Regions from separate parts of the Pectobacterium sp. HCp5_1 genome, predicted to be linked through region 1. Evidence: predicted binding sites of a transcription regulator. Region 1 holds the regulator's gene; each other region holds the start of a gene.
The links. Region 1 encodes Fur, which represses iron uptake genes when iron is present. Its sites were predicted from a motif close to ATAATAATGAGAACNACTATCAA; they were not measured.
Positions count from the first base shown of each region.

Region 2: a site for Fur is predicted at 2,722-2,744, ahead of Q3A88_RS13380 (siderophore-interacting protein). Genes of this name have one in related genera too.
Region 3: a site for Fur is predicted at 1,818-1,840, ahead of exbB (tol-pal system-associated acyl-CoA thioesterase). Genes of this name have one in related genera too.
Region 4: a site for Fur is predicted at 1,234-1,256, ahead of Q3A88_RS12070 (TonB-dependent receptor domain-containing protein). Genes of this name have one in related genera too.

Region 1 covers NZ_JAUMIO010000005.1:53,234-57,927, reverse strand. The annotation lists gene nagE (N-acetylglucosamine-specific PTS transporter subunit IIBC) at 1-926, shown strand, start outside; gene glnS (glutamine--tRNA ligase) at 1,102-2,760, shown strand; gene fur (ferric iron uptake transcriptional regulator) at 2,824-3,273, opposite strand; gene fldA (flavodoxin FldA) at 3,604-4,131, opposite strand.
Region 2 covers NZ_JAUMIO010000018.1:240-4,933, reverse strand. The annotation lists gene Q3A88_RS13395 (LysR family transcriptional regulator) at 1-15, shown strand, start outside; gene Q3A88_RS13390 (LysE family translocator) at 59-682, opposite strand; gene dsbG (thiol:disulfide interchange protein DsbG) at 950-1,705, shown strand; gene Q3A88_RS13380 (siderophore-interacting protein) at 1,739-2,644, opposite strand; gene Q3A88_RS13375 (SDR family NAD(P)-dependent oxidoreductase) at 2,800-3,645, opposite strand; gene Q3A88_RS13370 (metallophosphoesterase) at 3,682-4,694, opposite strand, start outside.
Region 3 covers NZ_JAUMIO010000015.1:62,384-67,077, forward strand. The annotation lists gene Q3A88_RS12135 (TRAP transporter small permease) at 1-37, opposite strand, end outside; gene Q3A88_RS12140 (TRAP transporter substrate-binding protein) at 280-1,257, opposite strand; gene exbB (tol-pal system-associated acyl-CoA thioesterase) at 1,929-2,942, shown strand; gene exbD (TonB system transport protein ExbD) at 2,946-3,371, shown strand; gene Q3A88_RS12155 (substrate-binding domain-containing protein) at 3,482-4,501, opposite strand; gene Q3A88_RS12160 (sucrose-6-phosphate hydrolase) at 4,532-4,694, opposite strand, start outside.
Region 4 covers NZ_JAUMIO010000015.1:43,618-48,311, reverse strand. The annotation lists gene parC (DNA topoisomerase IV subunit A) at 1-363, opposite strand, end outside; gene Q3A88_RS12075 (SUKH-3 domain-containing protein) at 591-1,094, opposite strand; gene Q3A88_RS12070 (TonB-dependent receptor domain-containing protein) at 1,369-3,771, shown strand; gene Q3A88_RS12065 (transcription antiterminator) at 4,204-4,694, shown strand, end outside.

The DNA.
Region 1 (4,694 bases):
AGATGGGGTCGGTCGGCGCTGGGGTTTATGCCTTCTTTAACCGCTTGTTGATTCCTGTTGGATTGCACCATGCGCTGAATTCCGTGTTCTGGTTTGATGTCGCGGGTATCAACGACATTCCTAACTTCCTGGCCGGCCAACAGTCTATCGATTCTGGTAAAGCTGTCGTGGGGATCACCGGACGTTATCAGGCAGGCTTCTTCCCGATTATGATGTTCGGTTTGCCGGGTGCCGCGCTGGCGATTTATCACTGCGCACGCCCTGAAAACAAAAGCAAAGTGGCCGGGATTATGCTGGCGGCGGCATTTGCTTCCTTCTTTACCGGGATCACCGAGCCGCTGGAATTCTCCTTCATGTTTGTTGCGCCGGTGTTGTATTTCCTGCATGCGCTGCTGACCGGTTTTTCTGTCTTTATCGCAGCCAGCATGCATTGGATTGCCGGTTTTGGTTTCAGTGCGGGTCTGGTCGATATGGTGCTGTCCTCACGTAACCCGCTGGCCACCCAGTGGTACATGCTGCTTGCTCAGGGGCTGGTATTCTTCGTCATTTACTATCTGGTGTTCCGCTTTACCATCACTCGCTTCAATCTGTTAACGCCAGGGCGTGAGCTGGCTGTGAGCGGTAGCGAAGCCGATGGCTATGACGTGAGCACGGCGTCTGCGGGCGAGAAATCAAGCGATACGGCGACGCTGGCGCGGGGCTATTTGCAGGCGCTTGGCGGAAAAGCCAATCTGACGGGCATTGATGCCTGTATCACACGTCTGCGTTTGAACGTGGCTGATTCTTCTCTGGTTGATGATGCACAGGCAAAACGTCTTGGTGCGGCGGGCGTTATTCGTCTGAATAAGCAGAGCGTACAGATTGTGGTAGGTACGCAGGCTGAATCGATAGCGACCGCGCTGAAAGCCGAGTATGACAAGGTGTAATACGACGATGTTGATCGTTTAACGCGGTGTTATACCGATGAAATGGATAGGGCGAGATAGCAATCTCGCCCTTTTTTTTCGTTATGAATAATTAAATGAAACTAACGGTTGTTTCCCAGCGTAGCTTGTTGGATCATTGTCGGTTATACGTCGTTTTAGCATTGAGGAATGAAGAATGAGTGAGGCTGAAGCCCGCCCAACCAACTTTATCCGTCAGATTATTGATGAAGATCTGGCGTCCGGTAAGCATGACCATATTCAGACGCGTTTCCCGCCAGAGCCGAACGGCTATCTGCATATTGGGCATGCAAAGTCTATTTGCCTGAATTTTGGTATCGCGCGTGACTATCAGGGGCAATGCAACCTGCGTTTTGACGATACTAATCCGGTAAAAGAAGACATCGAATACGTTGAGTCGATCAAACGTGACGTTGAGTGGCTGGGTTTTTCATGGAGCGGCGACGTTCGCTATTCTTCTGATTATTTCGATCAACTGCACGCTTATGCGGTTGAGCTGATCGGTAAAGGGCTGGCTTACGTTGATGAACTGACGCCTGAGCAGATTCGCGAATACCGCGGTACGCTGACGGCACCGGGAAAAAACAGCCCTTACCGCGATCGCACCGTGCAGGAAAACCTGACGCTGTTTGAAAAAATGCGTAACGGTGGGTTTGCGGAAGGTACAGCCTGTCTGCGTGCAAAAATCGATATGGCATCGTCCTTTATCGTGATGCGCGATCCGGTGTTGTATCGCATTAAATTTGCCGATCACCACCAGACGGGCAACAAGTGGTGCATCTACCCGATGTATGACTTCACCCACTGCATTTCCGATGCGCTGGAAGGGATCACGCATTCGCTGTGTACGCTGGAATTCCAGGACAACCGTCGTCTGTATGACTGGGTGCTGGATAACATCACTATTCCTTGCCATCCACGTCAGTACGAGTTCTCTCGCCTCAATCTTGAATACGCGATTATGTCCAAGCGTAAGCTGAACCAGCTGGTTGTGGAAAACGTCGTTGAAGGATGGGACGATCCGCGTATGCCGACCATCTCTGGTTTGCGTCGTCGTGGTTATAGCGCAGCCTCTATCCGTGAATTCTGTGTGCGCATCGGCGTAACGAAGCAGGATAACAACGTGGAAATGGCCGCGCTTGAATCCTGTATCCGCGACGACCTGAATGAGAACGCGCCGCGTGCCATGGCGGTGCTGGATCCGGTCAAAGTCGTGATCGAGAACCTGTCAGCCGAGCACGAAGAGTTTGTCGCGATGCCAAACCATCCGAACAAGCCAGAAATGGGTTCACGTCAGGTCGCATTCAGCCGCGAAGTTTACATCGATCGTGCTGACTTCCGTGAAGAAGCTAACAAGCAGTACAAGCGTCTGGTGCTGGGTAAAGAAGTGCGTCTGCGTAACGCTTATGTGATCAAAGCAGAACGCATTGAAAAAGACGAGCAGGGTACTATCACCACGATCTACTGTAGCTATGATGCGGAAACGCTGAGCAAAGATCCGGCTGATGGTCGTAAAGTGAAAGGCGTTATCCACTGGGTTTCTGCGGCACACGCTGTACCAGCTGAATTCCGCTTGTACGATCGCCTGTTCAGTGTGGCAAACCCTGGCGCGGCGGAAGACTTCCTGTCGACGATTAATCCAGATTCACTGAAAATTACGCAAGGTTTTGTGGAAGCAAGCCTGGCGCAGGCAGAAGCAGAGAAAGCGTATCAGTTTGAGCGTGAAGGCTATTTCTGTGCTGACCGCGTTTACTCCAGTGCAGAACATCTGGTGTTTAACCGTACGGTTGGACTACGTGATACCTGGGTAGGCTAAGGCCACCAGTTAGAAGACAAAAATAAAACCGCCTCGGCGGTTTTATTTTTTTATGCGGTCGATTTATCGTGTGGAATCGTGCAGGGTTTCATCCTCTCGGCAATCCCCTTCACTGCAATGCCCATAAAGATACAGACTGTGGTTGGACAGTTTAATGCCGTGTCTTTCTGCGATCTCACGTTGACGTGCTTCGATATATTCATCGCGGAATTCAATGACTTTGCCACAGTCGAGGCAAATTAAGTGATCGTGATGATGCTGCTGCGTCAATTCAAAGACGGATTTGCCACCTTCGAAGTTATGACGGGTTACGATACCCGCATCATCAAACTGGTTGAGTACGCGATAGACGGTAGCGAGACCAATCTCTTCGCCCATATCAATCAGTTTCTTATATAAATCTTCCGCACTGACGTGATGGCAGACAGGGTCCTGTAACACTTCCAGTATTTTCAGTCTTGGAAGAGTGACTTTCAGGCCGGCCTTCTTTAATGCGGTATTGTTGTCAGTCATGCGGGTTTAATCCTGTTGCTTACTTATCAATGGAGGCTGCCTAGCCTATGACATCGGTCGGCTCAAAAAATGCAAAAGCGTCTCAATTATAGAACCGCGCATACAAAATGAAAACAAGGGAATGTTAACAATATTGTCCCCATTCACACTATTGGTATACAACGCAATTCGTTGTTGATGAATGAGGAAATGATGATGCACATACAAAGCCGATGGGATTATTGTACAGGTTTACTGATAGAAGTTAAAAAAATGTATCAATTATTATGAAAGGTTTTACCTATCAATGCTGTTTTCGGCTCTGATAGGGATTATCAGAGCCGAAATGGCTTAGCCAACCAGTTCTTTCAGGTTCAGCTCATCGCTGATCTGTTTCACCCACGTTGTTACGCGTTCGCTGGTCAGTTCAGGCTGGCGGTCTTCATCGATAGCCAGACCGATGAAGTGATTGTCGTCGGCGAGCCCTTTAGAGGCTTCAAAGTAATAGCCCTCTGTTGGCCAGTGGCCGACAATTGTCGCGCCGCGAGGTTCAATGATGTCACGGATGGTGCCCATGGCATCACAGAAGTATTCTGCATAATCTTCCTGATCGCCGCAGCCAAACAGAGCAACCAATTTTCCTGTGAAATCCACTTCTTCCAGCGACGGGAAGAAGTCATCCCAATCGCACTGAGCTTCACCGTAATACCAGGTTGGAATACCCAGCAGCAGAATATCGAAACCTTCGAGGTCTTCTTTGCTGCTTTTGGCGATGTCATGAACATCAGCGACGTTGGTGCCTAACTGCTGTTGAATCGTTTTGGCGATGTTTTCAGTGTTGCCGGTATCACTGCCAAAGAATATTCCGATGAGAGCCATGAATTAAATAACCTCTTGATTCCTAATGGTATGGTGTAATGTTTCACCCACTTATCTGTTAATAATAACAGACACTCACATCGGGAGAAACTCGTATCGGTAAGGATGCGTAAATCAAGAGTGTGTGGAATGCGGGGTAAGTAAGAAAACGAAAACCTCTCTGTTGATACTAAATCCCCTATAATGAATAGGGATTATGTTATCGTCTGAGATTCAGTACACATTTCCTTAATATAATTGCGGTTATATATTTGCAACGACGTTTCATTTTTTATGGATGTATTTTTTATTTCTCTGGTTGTTTCAATTGTAATTAAAAGCAGACTTCTGTTTGTGAAAAATAAAAATCACGGAGCGGTACATCACTATTCCTGAGAATTAAAGTGCACACAAAAGATAATGTTTTATAGGACTGAAAATCGGTAACATTTCTCGGGAATATTCTTAATGAATGGAAATAAGAATTATAACCATTTGCAGCTGAAACGATGTAATCATGAAAGAAAGGGTTTTATTCTTTTGATGTTAAAGAATAAAATGAAAACTCATCTCAAATCACCTTA
Region 2 (4,694 bases), on a different contig from region 1:
TTCGGCAGGCTCTGAGGTATGAGGGGCGTTTATCGATAATATCGATGCTAAAGCCGTCCTACCGCCGGGAAAAAGCCAGACGCGCGGCGAATGCCAGAAAGAGAACGCCTGTCGTTCGGTCCATCCACTTCACTACGGAACCACGACGTAAAAAACGCGACAGCGGGCGCGTAGCGGCAATCAGCGTGGACGACCACAGCGTGCCGATAAAGACGTGAATAAGAACAAGCAGGTAAGTCCACAGCACGACCGAATGGCCGGCAGGGATAAACTGCGGCAGGAATGAAACATAGAACACGCCGATTTTCGGATTGAGTACGTTACCCAACATGCCACGGAGAAACCAGTTCTGCTGCTTCGGTGCGTCTTGTGACGCCGCCATCACCAACTCGGTTCTGGGTTTCAGGATCATTTGCAAACCCAGCCAGCAGAGATACGCCGCACCGCACCATTTCAGGATGTTATAGGCCAGTTCCGACGCCGCAATCAGCGTTCCCAGACCAAACGCCACCATCGCGCCCCAAATCAGGCAGCCGACTTGAATACCAAACGCCGCATGGAAGGCCTTCTTACTGCCTTCAACGGTCGCGGTGCGTAGAATCAATGCCGTGTCCAAACCCGGCGTCAGGGTTAATAGCGTCGCGGCAAACGTAAAAGCAATCAGCGATTCGGTCAACGTCACGGTAATTCATCACTCCAGCAGGGAAAACCACAAAACGCATCCTTCTCTGCGAGAAGAATGGTGCAAGACAACCGACAAGCAATCCTAATTAAGCTCCACGTAATATACGACAGAGCCTGACCCTACCCAACACATCTCTTCAGCCAAGATCGCATAACGACAGCTCACATCAGGCCCAGATTCAAAAAGCGTAAATAAGCTCCCCCAGCCGGTTGCCTTCCGCTACGCTATCCGGCAGGCAATGACTCACAATACAGGTGCAACACCATGATAAAACGCGTCTTCCTCACGCTCGCTTTATTGACGCTTTCCGCGCCTTCTCTGGCGCAAGATGCTCTGCCAGATGCGGTGAAGAGCATCGAAAAACAAGGTATTACGATCATCAAACCGTTCACTGCCCCCGGCGGCGTACAAGGCTGGCTGGGTAGTTATCAGGGCGTGGGGGTGACTATCTACTTAACGCCGGACGGTAAGCATGCCATTTCGGGCTATATGTATGACGAACACGGCAACAACCTGAGTGAAGCGCTAATTCAGCAGGAAGTGTATGTGCCTGCCGGTCGGGAGATGTGGCAGAAATTACAGCAGGCGTCGTTTATTACCGAAGGGGCGAAGGATGCACCGCGTAAAATCATCGTCTTTGCCGATCCGTTCTGCCCGTACTGCAAACAGTTCTGGCAGCAGGCACAGCCGTGGGTAAAAGCGGGGAAAGTCCAGTTGCAAACCCTGCTGGTCGGCGTCATCAAACCGGAAAGCGGGCGTTATGCCGCCGCGATTCTTGCCGCCAGCGATCCGGCTAAAGCCTGGCATGAATATGAGCTCTCGAACGGCAAAACGGTGCCCCCGTTCCCCAAGGCCTCATCACGCGATATCTGGAATAACATTCAGCATAATCAGCGACTAATGGATGAACTGGGTGCAAACGTCACGCCCGCCATCTATTACCTGAATGATAAGAATGAGCTACAGCAGGTCGTCGGGCTGCCGGATGCACAGCAGCTGGCGGAGATGATGGGGAAATAGACACAGGAGGGAATCTCCCTCCTGACGTTTCTCTTAGCGATGAGACCAGTACGCCATAAAGTTGATCGTCTCTTTATCGAGGTGCCGCTCGTCGAGCAGATAGCGGCGCAGCCGTTTGATGGCGGAAGATTCTCCCGCCGCCCACGCGTAAAACGGGCGATGTGCCGTTGCCCGTTCCCACAGTAGCTCGTCTTCTGGCGTTTCCTGTGCGATTTCATCACGGTTAGTACAGGCACTGGCGGGAATCTTCACGTCCTGTTGCACCGCAGCCAGCAGGCGTTCGCCCCATACTGTGCTGCCCGTTTCCTCACGCGGCAGCCAGTGAATCTGCGCAAACGGGAAGTCGCCTGATGTCACGCAGTCAGCCGCTTTCGGCACTTCAAAAAAAGCCTGCACCGACGGCGGAGAAGGCTGGGTAGCCAGCTGTTCAAGAATTCCCATTGCCGCAGGCAGCGCCGTTTCATCCGCAATCAGCAGCACCTGCTCAACGCCCTCGTGCGGTGCCCATTCATAGCCGCCGCTGTCGCCATCGGCCTCCGCATTGGGCGCGACAATCTGTAGCGCATCGCCCGGCTTAGCGTGATTCGCCCAGCTTGAGGCAGGCCCGGTATCGCCGTGCAGCACAAAATCGATCGTTGCCTGCTGTGACTCGCGTGAAACGGAACGCAGCGTATAGGTACGCAAAATGGGGCGACGCTCACGCGGAAGCGCCAGATAATCCTGATACCAGATATCGCTCACGGCCATCGGCGTCAGTTCCCCGCTTTCACTGGCGAACAGCAGCTTGATGCGCTGATCCGGCGCGTCCAGTTTCATCTGGCGCACTTCTGGGCCGGTGAACACGCAGCGAGCTAATGAAGGTGAGAGTAACGTCTTACTCTCTAAGCGTAAGTTGAACAGCCGATAGGCGGAAGACGTTGTACGGGTAGCTAAAGACATAGTGAGAAAACCGTATGTTTTGTAAGGAAAATCAGTCAGTGGGATCAAACCCATCACCGCAACTTACCATAAACAAAACACTAACGATAATCATTATCACCATTCAGATGAATGATTATCCGACATGCTGTCGTAATGCTCCACCTAGAGCCCAATTAGGACGCCATCCATTCCTCAAAAGCCATTTTCCATTCTGGATGCCAACGGGATAGCGCAGGACGATTGTTGAGAATATCCTGAGAAGCCCAAGCAATACGTTTTTTATCCATCGCCGTTGTGACTTCATTATCTGGGCAAATGATATAAAAATCCCCTTGACGAAAATGCTCGATAAAATAATCGATGACCTGATGCGCACTCCAGGCAGCAGAGGGTTGAGAATCCGTGGTTTCATCCATGCCAGGGAAATTCATCGGCGTCCACGTATATCCCGGCACCAGCAAGTGAGCCGTCACTTTTCCACCGATATGATTACGCAGTTCATGCGCTAATTGTTCAGTCAAGACTTTAACTCCGGCTTTAGCAACGCTGTAGGCGGCGTTACCCGGTGGGGTGGTAATTCCTTCTTTTGATCCTAGGTTCACAATCGCACTCCTTCCCTCTTGCGCCATCATGTTAGGTACGAAGAGATGCTGCATCGTGATGATAGAAAAAAGATTCGCATTAAGTTGAAGCAACCAATCACAAGGCTTGCCCCATGGGCTCGCCCCCTCTTTGATCGCCGCGTTATTCATCAAAAGCGCCACCTCACCGAATTGGGCAAAGGTGCGTTCCTGTAAGCGTTTTAGATCGTTTTCAACCGTAACATCACCCAACACGCAAATAGCGTCAACGTCAGACCCCAGAGAAGTAGCTAGTGTTTTCAGCCCTTCTGCATCACGATCAAACAAGCTCAGCCGCATACCTTCAGCCGCTAAGCGGCGCGCCGCCGCGGCTCCCAAGCCTTTAGCCGCGCCGGTAATCACAGCGGTACGCCCCTTTGCAATAATCGTGTCGTTCATATCCATTCCTCTTTAATACAGAACAAGCCGTACTGCTTATCCTTTGTTTAAGACGATATGCGTGATCTCGGCAGGCCGACCTAATCGAACGGGAAACCCATTCCATAAACCCGCCCCGTTACTGACGTAAAGATTCATCTCCCCCACTCGGTATAGGCCAGAGATAAAACCGTCATTAGCAGGCTTGATTGCAATATCCAGCCCCCGAATCATCCCACCATGCGTATGCCCCGATAGTTGAAGACTAACGCCATAATGTGAATTAACCCGCGCATTGCCAGGCCGATGGTCAAGAAGAATAATCGTGTCACTGCCCTTAGATCCCTCCAATGCTCGCGCGATATCCGGCCCCATTTCACCCTCTTTTATCGCGGCTTCATCGGTCACACCCGCTAACACCAACGACTGACCGTCTTTTTCAATACGCACATGTGTATTCAGCAAAAATGGGATGTTCAGTGACTCCCAGGCACGCAACCACGACCGGTAATCAAAATAGTATTCATGGTTTCCTGTAATCGCATAGATGCCGTAACGCGCGCGGAGCTCGCGTAAAGGTTTTACATCGGCATAACGTTGAGAAACATGCCCATCGAACATATCCCCAGTGAGTACCATCAGGTCTGGCTGAAGCGCATTCGCCTTGTTAACAACTTGCTCAACCCACTCTCTGGGGTGAAGTCGACTGGAGTGAAGATCCGCTAGTTGGACGATACGAATGCCATCGAATGCTGATGGTAAATTGGGTATGGCGATCGTTACCGTACGGACAGTAGGCACCCTGATTGCCTGCATCACGCCAAAGGCCGACACGCCAAGAGCCAATATCAGAAGAGGCATTACTGAGAGAAGAAAGGGAATTTGACAACGAAAAAGCAATCTGGCGAGTAATGCCGCAACATCCCGCAATAGCAAAAGACAGGCAAAGAGCACGGCAGAGACAAATAACCATCCTTGCACAATCATGAGAGGATGCGACCACTCAGGAGAAAACATATTTCCGTAGGCTAGGCGGCTAACTAGGTGAAATTCACAAGCAAGGATAATTA
Region 3 (4,694 bases), on a different contig from region 1:
ATAACAGGTCCATGGCTGAAATGTATGCGTTGGCCATATTCTCTACCCGATGAAAAGAATGGCAGATAAAGCCACGAGTGCTTTATCCCTATTAACTACCCGTTTTATACCAAGCCGGTTGTAGGAGTGCGGCGTGTTTGCCCCAAAAAGGCAGCAGCATGTCGTACAGTGGAATACATCACCCTGCTTTATTCGTATAAAGGGCCAACACGTTGCATGGTGAAAAACGACGACGTGTGGCCCTATCTCGACAACGGAACTATTTTAGATATAAGTTTTTTATTGGACGTCAGCGACGGCTTTAATCAGATCCTGATATTTGGCACCAAACTGATCGCGTACGGGTTGCGTGGCTTTGAAATAGTACTCGGTATCAATTTCATGGAACTGAACGCCGCCAGCTTTCATTTTATCCAGAGATTGCTGCGTATATTCTTTCCACAGTACGCGCTGTTCCTGCTGTGCTTCTTTCGCCAGCTTCAGGATAAGATCCTGATCTTCCTTGGATAGTTTGTCCCATTTGGCTTTGGAATACAGGAACAGCTCAGGAATAATGAAGTGGCGACTCCAGGTATAGTTTTTCACGACAGGCAGGTAGTTGTGTGCGACAAACGTTGGCGGGTTATTTTCGGTGCCGTCAATGACGCCGGTTTGCATGCCGCTGAAGACCTCACTCACGCCCATGGCAATCGAGTTAGCCCCCATCGCTTTTAGCGTGGCCAGCGCAACTGGGCTACCCTGTACGCGAATTTTCATGCCTTTGAGGTCTTCTGGTTTCACCACCGGATCCTTGGTGATTAAGTTACGCGTTCCCGCGTCCATCCAGCCCAGGAAAACCAATTTTGATTTACTGCTCTGGGTAATCTTGTCACCAATTTCCTGACCGATTTTTCCATCCAGCACTTTATGCAGATGATCTTCATCACGGAAAATATAGGGCAGTGTGAAGACTTCTATTTCCGGTAAAATCGCCGCAACAGGCGTCATTGATACGCGAATAATATCAATGGCACCGAGCTGCGCCTGCTCAATCATTTGTTTCTCATCACCCAATACTCCGCCGGGGAAGGTTTTAATTTCCAGCCTGCCACTTGTGGCAGCTTTTAATTTCTCTCCCATTTTCTGAACGGCGACGACATTCGGGTAACCTTCAGGGTGAACATCAGAGGCTTTAATTTGTTGTGCCTGAATCGCGTGGCTCATCAGGAGTGCAGTAGAACCCAGACAAACGCCGATCAATGTTTTCGACAGCTTCATTGAATTATCTCCAGAGGTGGGGTGATATTATCGATAATCAAATAGTGATTTAAAAATATAAACCCATGAAAAATAGAGTAATGAGCAGCGGGTTTAATGATGAGAACACGGAAATCTATTACGTATTATTGTGGCACACGTCAGCATTCTCTGCGAGTTAAGCTAACCTATTATACAACTTCGTAGAATGACTCGTGTCACAAAAGAAAAAGCTAATATGAAATGCTGTTTTATATGGATTTTATTCCTGCTTTCTTCATGTAGATATACATAACATGATGTTTTTATTTGTCTTATTTTCTTCTTGTGCACCTGTTTATTTCAGTAAACTTATCGCCAGCCATTGTGAAATGGTGTGATAACTTAATGTTGATCACAAAAAGCCGATAATAAAAATTCGATCATAAAATCTGGGATATCACGCCGTGTTTTCGGGCTATCCCGCCCGGGATATTCCGTAATGGGCTTTTTCTTGTCGTTTTTATGCTTTTTCTGTCGATATGCAGGCAATACCCCTTAAACCCTGTCAAAACGCAAGGAAAGTGCGTTATCTGATGTAAATAATAATGAGAACGACTATCAATTCGTTCAGGGTTTGGTATCATTTCAGGCTGCGTTATTGCGTCATAGTACCTGCGGGTATCGTACTGAATGAATGGTGGAGGCACAGCGTGAAGACGGCTGTCAGTAATACAACTCAACAGGTGTTATCAACCTGGCAAAAAAAACGTGGCGCGTTCAGCGCATTTTCCCGTAGCGTGCTGGTTATCCTGCTGTGTACGGCGGGACTAAGTGGAAATGCGTTTGCGGCTCCCGCAACGGCACCGTTATCGACAGAGAATGCAGCACCCGTCGCTCAGCCTGCTGCTGCTGCGTCGCCTTCCGCTCCTGTGACGACCGATGTGCAGGCACCAGCGTCAGCACTCGCGCTGCCTGCCAGTGCGGCACCGGGCACCAATAACCTGATGAAAACCGATTTGTCCGTCTGGGGTATGTACCAGCACGCTGACGCCGTGGTGAAAACGGTGATGATCGGTTTACTGCTGGCCTCCGTGATTACCTGGGCGATCTTCTTCAGTAAAAGCGTTGAGATGTCTGGCGCGAAACGCCGCCTGCGTCGTGAGTATCTGGCGTTGGAACAGGCGAAAACACTGGACGACGCGCTGGAAACTGCGGACGCGTTCAAAGCCGGCAGCGTCGCACAGCAATTGCTGGTGGATGCGCAGAACGAACTGGAGCTTTCCGCACGTTCTGATGACAACAACGGAATTAAAGAGCGCACCGCGTTTCGTCTGGAACGTCGCGTGGCGGCTACCGGGCGTCACATGGGGCGTGGTAACGGCTATCTGGCGACCGTCGGCGCAGTTGCCCCGTTCGTGGGGCTGTTCGGTACGGTATGGGGCATCATGAACAGCTTCATCGGTATCGCACAGACGCAAACCACTAACCTGGCGGTCGTTGCTCCGGGGATTGCAGAAGCCCTGCTGGCGACGGCGATTGGTCTGGTTGCCGCGATTCCTGCGGTGGTCATCTATAACGTCTTTGCTCGTTCGATTGCTGGTTACAAAGCGATGGTCGGCGATGTGGCTGCCCAAGTGCTGCTGCTGCAAAGTCGCGATCTCGACGTGGCTGCCAGCAACGATAACCGGGCGTCTTCAGCAGCGCATAAACTGCGGGTGGGTTAAGTCATGGCGATGCATTTGAAGGAGGACGTGAGTGATGACGGTGAAATGCATGACATTAACGTCACGCCGTTCATTGACGTCATGCTGGTTCTGCTGATTATCTTCATGGTAGCGGCCCCGCTGGCAACGGTAGACATTCGTGTCGATCTGCCAGCCTCATCGGCAGCACCACAGCCGCGGCCGGAAAAACCGCTTTATCTGACGGTAAAAGCGGACAAGCAAATGTTCCTGGGTGAAGAGGTGGTTAGCGAGCAGTCGCTGGCGCAGGTGCTGGATGCGAAAACCAGTGCCAACAAAGAAACGACCATCTTTTTTCAGGCTGATAAAAGCGTCGATTATGAAACCATCATGAGCGTGATGGATTCACTGCGTAAAGCGGGCTACCTCAAGGTCGGCCTGGTCGGTGCGGAAACCGCTGCCGCTAAATAACGGCTGAGGGTTGCGTTGTAAGAAGGAATGCGGATGTTCAAACCGCGTTCCTTTTTTTATGTCTGCAGGTTTACATCTGGGTGATAGGGCAGAGTGGTTGGGCGTTAAGGCTACGCCCGCGAGTCAGGATGACGCCAGTGAATCCGCGTCGGGATATAGCGTCGATCTTCTTCAAGCGGCTGTTGTGCAATCAGGCTGGTCACCATCTCAAAGCTGCTGCGTGCCAGATTTTCACAATCCTGCGCCACGGTATCGATCTTCAACGGTAAGCAGTCAAACAGATAGTGATCGTCAAAGCAGCACAGTCGAATGCCGCTTTCCATCAGGTTATGCTGGTTCATATAGCGCAGCACGCCTTCCATCAGGCCACAGGCGGCAACAAACAGCGCTTTTGGCGGACGACCCAGCGTTGCACACAGCTGAGCAAACATTTCATAACCCGCACTGGGGTGATAGCTGCCGTGAATAATCCACTCCGGCTTGCAATCGATACCTGCGCGTGTGAGCCCAAGCTGGAAGCCTTCCAGACGGTGACGAGTCGGAGAAATTCGCGGCTGGCCGCCAAGGAAATAGAATTCATCACGATGCTGGCGGGCGATACGCTCGACCATTTCCGCCGTGGATTCTACCGCTTCGGAAATCACCATCGGCAGCGTGGAATCACCAATCACCCGGTCAAACTGTATGACGGGCAACTGCTGATTAATTTTCTGATATTCGACATCGCTTAACAGGCTGGAAGCGACAATCAGGCCATCGACCTGACGCTGCACCAGACTGTTGACCGCCATCATCTCCTGACTGGCGTTTTCGTCGGTGCAGGCAATCAACAGCTGTAGCCCTGCTTCACGGCACAGCATTTCCAGCTCGCGGGAAATCACGGCAAAGCCGTAGTTGGTCATTTCCGGCACGACTAGCCCCAGCGTGTTGCTGCGTGAGGAACGCAGCGAACGTGCGTGAATGCTGGGCTGATAACGTTGCTCGTGTGCGACGGCCAAAATGCGATCGCGGGTTTCATCAGAAACGCGAAACTCTTTGCTGCGCCCGTTAAGCACCAGACTGGCGGTGGATTTTGATACACCAGCCAGCGCGGCGATGTCACTGATTGTTATGCGTTTAGTCGGTTTCACCGCGAGGTCTGCTATCAGAAAAAAGGGAAGTTATTCTATCACGCATGACGCTAACAGCCAGTGCTGTAGCGTTAATCGCCCAGAACCGCTGAACGTCATGAGCGCCTCGCTTTCCGGGAAATAGCGTGCAGACATCACGGCTTCACCGTCGTTGATAAAAATTTCAACGCTGGAGCGATCGCACAGGATCTGC
Region 4 (4,694 bases), on a different contig from region 1:
GGCGGCGAAGGATTTCGGATCGTCCGGCGCACCCCAGTTCCCCTGACCATCCACCAGCGGATAGCGATAAGAGAACGGCTGCGCCATTAGCACCATCGCTTCATAGCAGGCGCTGTCGCCGTGCGGGTGGTATTTACCCAGCACGTCACCCACGGTACGGGCGGATTTTTTAAACTTGGCGCTGGCATTCAGTCCCAGCTCGGACATCGCATACACGATGCGACGCTGCACAGGCTTCAGGCCATCGCCAATGAACGGCAATGCCCTGTCCATGATGACGTACATGGAATAATTTAGGTATGCATTTTCGGTAAACGTGCGCAGCGCAAGGCTTTCTGCGCCGTCATGAGTCATCTCACTCATTTATCTCACTTCCCTCACATCGCGGCGCGATGGTTACGCTTTCCGGCACGCCATAGCGGCGGTATGTTTGGCGGGAATAGTACCTTATCTGATGAGGTGATGTCACAGGGAACCATTCGCAGAAAACTACGCTGCAGGGAACCGCGCCACGGGGAACGATGCCGCCTCAGAGAATCATCGCATCAGGCGATGACCGATGTGAATCCGACGGCTGCCGGAGAAGGTGGCTAGCGGTAGCGATGAACGCTCGGATGATCTGCGGTAATCGTTTCGCCGTACACGGAAATTGACGGCTGGCCGGGTCGCAGCATCGGTTTCCCCTTACGGCCAAGCAGAATACGTTCAACCGCAGCACCGAAAGACGCGCCTTCAAACCAGAATGCCTCATGTATAAAGCTCATCCCGTAGCAGGCACCCGCGCTATCCATCAGCAGAGCACCGTGCGAATGATGGGTTTCGCCGATCAGAATCAGCGTTGTATTCAGAATGCCTTGCCACTCAATCAGCGTTTCATCCTGCTGCAAATCCTCGCTGCCGCCAAAAGCGATGTCGCCGCTGGCACACGCTTCTCCTGCACCGCACTGCCCCACCGTCAACCCGCCGAACGCGTGAAGGATGTCAGCGGCCGGATGGTTCTCTGGCACAAACGGCGGGACTGATTGTGGTTCGACATGCGGCCAGCCTGCCGCGTGAAACAGTGAAAAAACGGATTTGGGTATTTCAATCGACATCGTGAATGAACTCGCGGTTGCGGCTCAGGGAAAGTCAGCGTTGATTCATCGCCCATCGCTTCCGTTTTGATAGCGAACATACCGTTTCATTAAGAATTATTCATCATCGTTGCAACATCAGATGATAATGCCTAGCATATTGATAATAATTATCATTACCACATGGTAGTTAATGTTATTCGCCGTTTTGCATTTCCCTTGCAGACGTTAGCGACCAGCACGCCATGTTTCCCCAACGCCGCTGGCCAGAACAACCTTATAGCAGAGTATCATTATGTTAATTAACAAGAATTTAAATAAAATTCTTCTCACCGGCATCTTGACTGGCGTCGCGCTGAACAGCATGGCAGCGGATAGCACCACAGGCAACAACGCACTCAACGTGAAGAACCAAGACGATTCGGCGGCGAAAGCGGGACAGACTGACGATGTGATGACGGTTCACTCGCCAAAAGTCGAGAAAAAGACCGGTTCAAGCACGACGCTGACTGCTGCAGACATGCAAAGAGAAGGCGGCAACAATTTCGGCACAATCATGCGCTATCAACCTTTGGTGAGCGCAACCGGGTCCAGCGGCGGCAGTAATACCGGGAAAAGCGGCTTCGACCGCGGCGGTTACACGGGCTACAACATTCGCGGCATTGAAAGCAACCGTGTTGCGATCGATACCGATGGCATCGCCCTGCCCAATGCCACGGGCCGCAGCTACGCCAGCCGTGCCGGATTCAATACCTTCGGCATGGGGCGCGACTATATCGACCCTTACGTGTACAGCAGCGTCGATATTGAGTCAGGCGTCACCTCCGCAGAAAATACGGTCAACGCACTCGGGGGCAGCGTCTCCTTCCGGCCAAAATCTGCCGATGACTATCTGAAAGCAGGCAAGCAGGACTACTTCGGTTTTCAGAGCGACTACGACTCCGCCAACCATGGTTGGCATAATGGCATCACCGCAGCAGGCGGTGATGACGAATTGCGCGGTGTGGTCGTATTTAGCCGCCGTGACGGCCAGCAAACGCGTAATAACAGCGACGAGATCGCCGCTTACCCTGCCAACTGGCACTCTAACGCCATTTTGGCGTCCGGCATTTGGCAGGCCAACGACGAACATCAGCTCACCGGTACGCTGGATTATTACCATAAAACCAACCACACCCATTATGACTACTGGGGTAGTTTGCCAAGCGGCAACAACACCATTTACGGCACGGCGCAACAGAGCAGCGAGACACGCCGTTGGACCGCCAGCCTGAAAGATCGCTGGACGCCCGTTAACAACACGCTGGTCGATTTGGTTGATAGCCGCATTTACTTCCAAAACAGCGAATCACACGACAATACCTGGCTGCCCGCAACCACAGGGATGGCCGCAGCAGATAGCCACCGCGTCTATTCTGACTACAATGTCACCACCTATGGGTTCGATACCCATATGGTGAAAAGCTGGGATCGCCACGAGTTCAGTTGGGGCCTTAACGCCAGCCAAAGCAAAACAGAGCGTCCGTTCAGGCAGTCGCCTAACCAAACGGGTGCCAATAACATCATGCAGCCGGAAGCCGATAGCAATAGCTACACCGTCGGCGGCTTTGTGCAGGATACCGCTACGTGGGATCTGGCGGGGCACGCCTTTTCGGTTGTCCCTGCCGTGCGCGCTATCCATCAGCGTACCAAACCGACCAACACGGTTCGCCTGAGCGGTGACGGCAGTGTCATCAGTGAATCCGATGTCAACAGACTGTACGGCAAAGCCAACAGCGATACGCAAGTCCTGCCGTCTCTGAGCTTCCTCTACGACATCACGCCGACGTTGACGACCTATGTGCAGTACCGTCGTGGCGCACAGTTCCCGGATGCCAGCCAGCTTTATGGCAGCACCAACCTCGATGCCAACTTTGCCGGGCCGGCCCAGTATGCCTTTATCGGCAATAGCGACCTCAAAACGGAAACCAGCAACAACGTAGAGTGGGGATTAAAAGGGGAAGCGACGGAGGGGGTCACCTTCCGTACCGCGCTGTTCTACAACACGTATAAGAACTTTATCGCCAATACCCGCTACCGTCGTAGCGCTAACCCCGATAAATTCGTCAATGTGCCAAGCAATATCAGTACGATATATCAGGCGGAAAACCGCGATAAAGCCTACATCTACGGTGGTGAGGTCAGCAGCAAAATACAGCTAGGCACCTGGTTCCCAGCGGTTGATGGGCTCAGCACCACGCTGGCGTTTGGCTATACCAAAGGCCAATCGCAATCGCGCTACCTCGGCGACCGCTATGTCGATCTCGACAGCGTTGCGCCAATGAAAGCCGTGATAGGTATCGCCTACGACGATCCTTCCCAGCGCTACGGTGCCGCCCTGACGTCGACCTTCCAGAAAGGGAAGCAGGCGAAGGATACCAGCCGTGAAAGCTATACCAATGCTGGCAACGCGATCGCCACCTCAAGTACCGAATATATGCGGATTCCTGGCTATGGCATGGTTGACCTGACCGCCTACTATCGCATTAGCAAGAACGTGAAAGTCAACGGCGGCGTGTATAACCTGACTGACCGTAAATATTGGGATTATCTCAGCAGCCGTCAGATTGAAACCAACGATCGGCAGGGACAGTATGACCGCGCCCTCTCCGTGCAACCTGGTCGTTCCTTCCAGTTGGGTGTGAACGTGGACTTCTAATCCGCGTCGCTCACGATTCAATAAAAAAGGCGGTGCCTCATTCGGGCATCGCCACCACTCGGCAAGAATGCGTACCACGGCTTTCTTGCCTTTTTATTTTCCTCTGCATGCTCTTCCCGCCACATCCCGTTTAATGACGCCAATATCGTTATTTTCTCAGGATAAAAGAATAAATATATCGATAAGAACGTCTGACTTAACTCACGCTATAACGTGATCGCGATCTCAATTAATATTTCGTTAGCGTCATGTTTTAATTTTGTCCTATTCAGCGGACAGCATTTAGTATTGTCCCTATCGACTATCACGACTAGATTAATCACTACAGCATTCTATTTAAATAAACATACAGAGAAAATAAAACAGGAAATTATTTAGAAAAAGTTATCAATTCGATAAGCATCAGAAAATCTAAAAATTCATGAGGGTAATATGATGCAGCCACTCACCTCCCGCCAGAACCGTTTATTGAAATATCTGTTACAACACCAGGGATATGTAACGGTTAAAGATATTGCACATTACCTGGATGTGTCGGAAAAAACTGTCTATCGCGATATGCAATTTGTTGAAGCCTTCCTTTCTGTCTGGAATATTTATCCAGACAAAAAGGTCGGTGCGGGAATCATGTTAACTACGGATGACGACCGACACCTCGCGTTGCTGGAACAGCAAATTGTCGTGGACGACGGGGACACCGATGCCCTCATCAACAATGCTCGCCGCGTCAAAATTGCCTCACAGCTGTTAAGCGATACACCTCATGAAACGTCCATCAGCAAGCTGTCAGAACGCTATTTTATCAGCAGCGCCTCTATCGTTAACGATCTGAAAATCATCGAAAGCTGGCTACATCCGCTGGGGCTGGCGCTGGTACGCAGTCAGAGCGGCACACACATTGAAGGCAGTGAGAATCAGGTGCG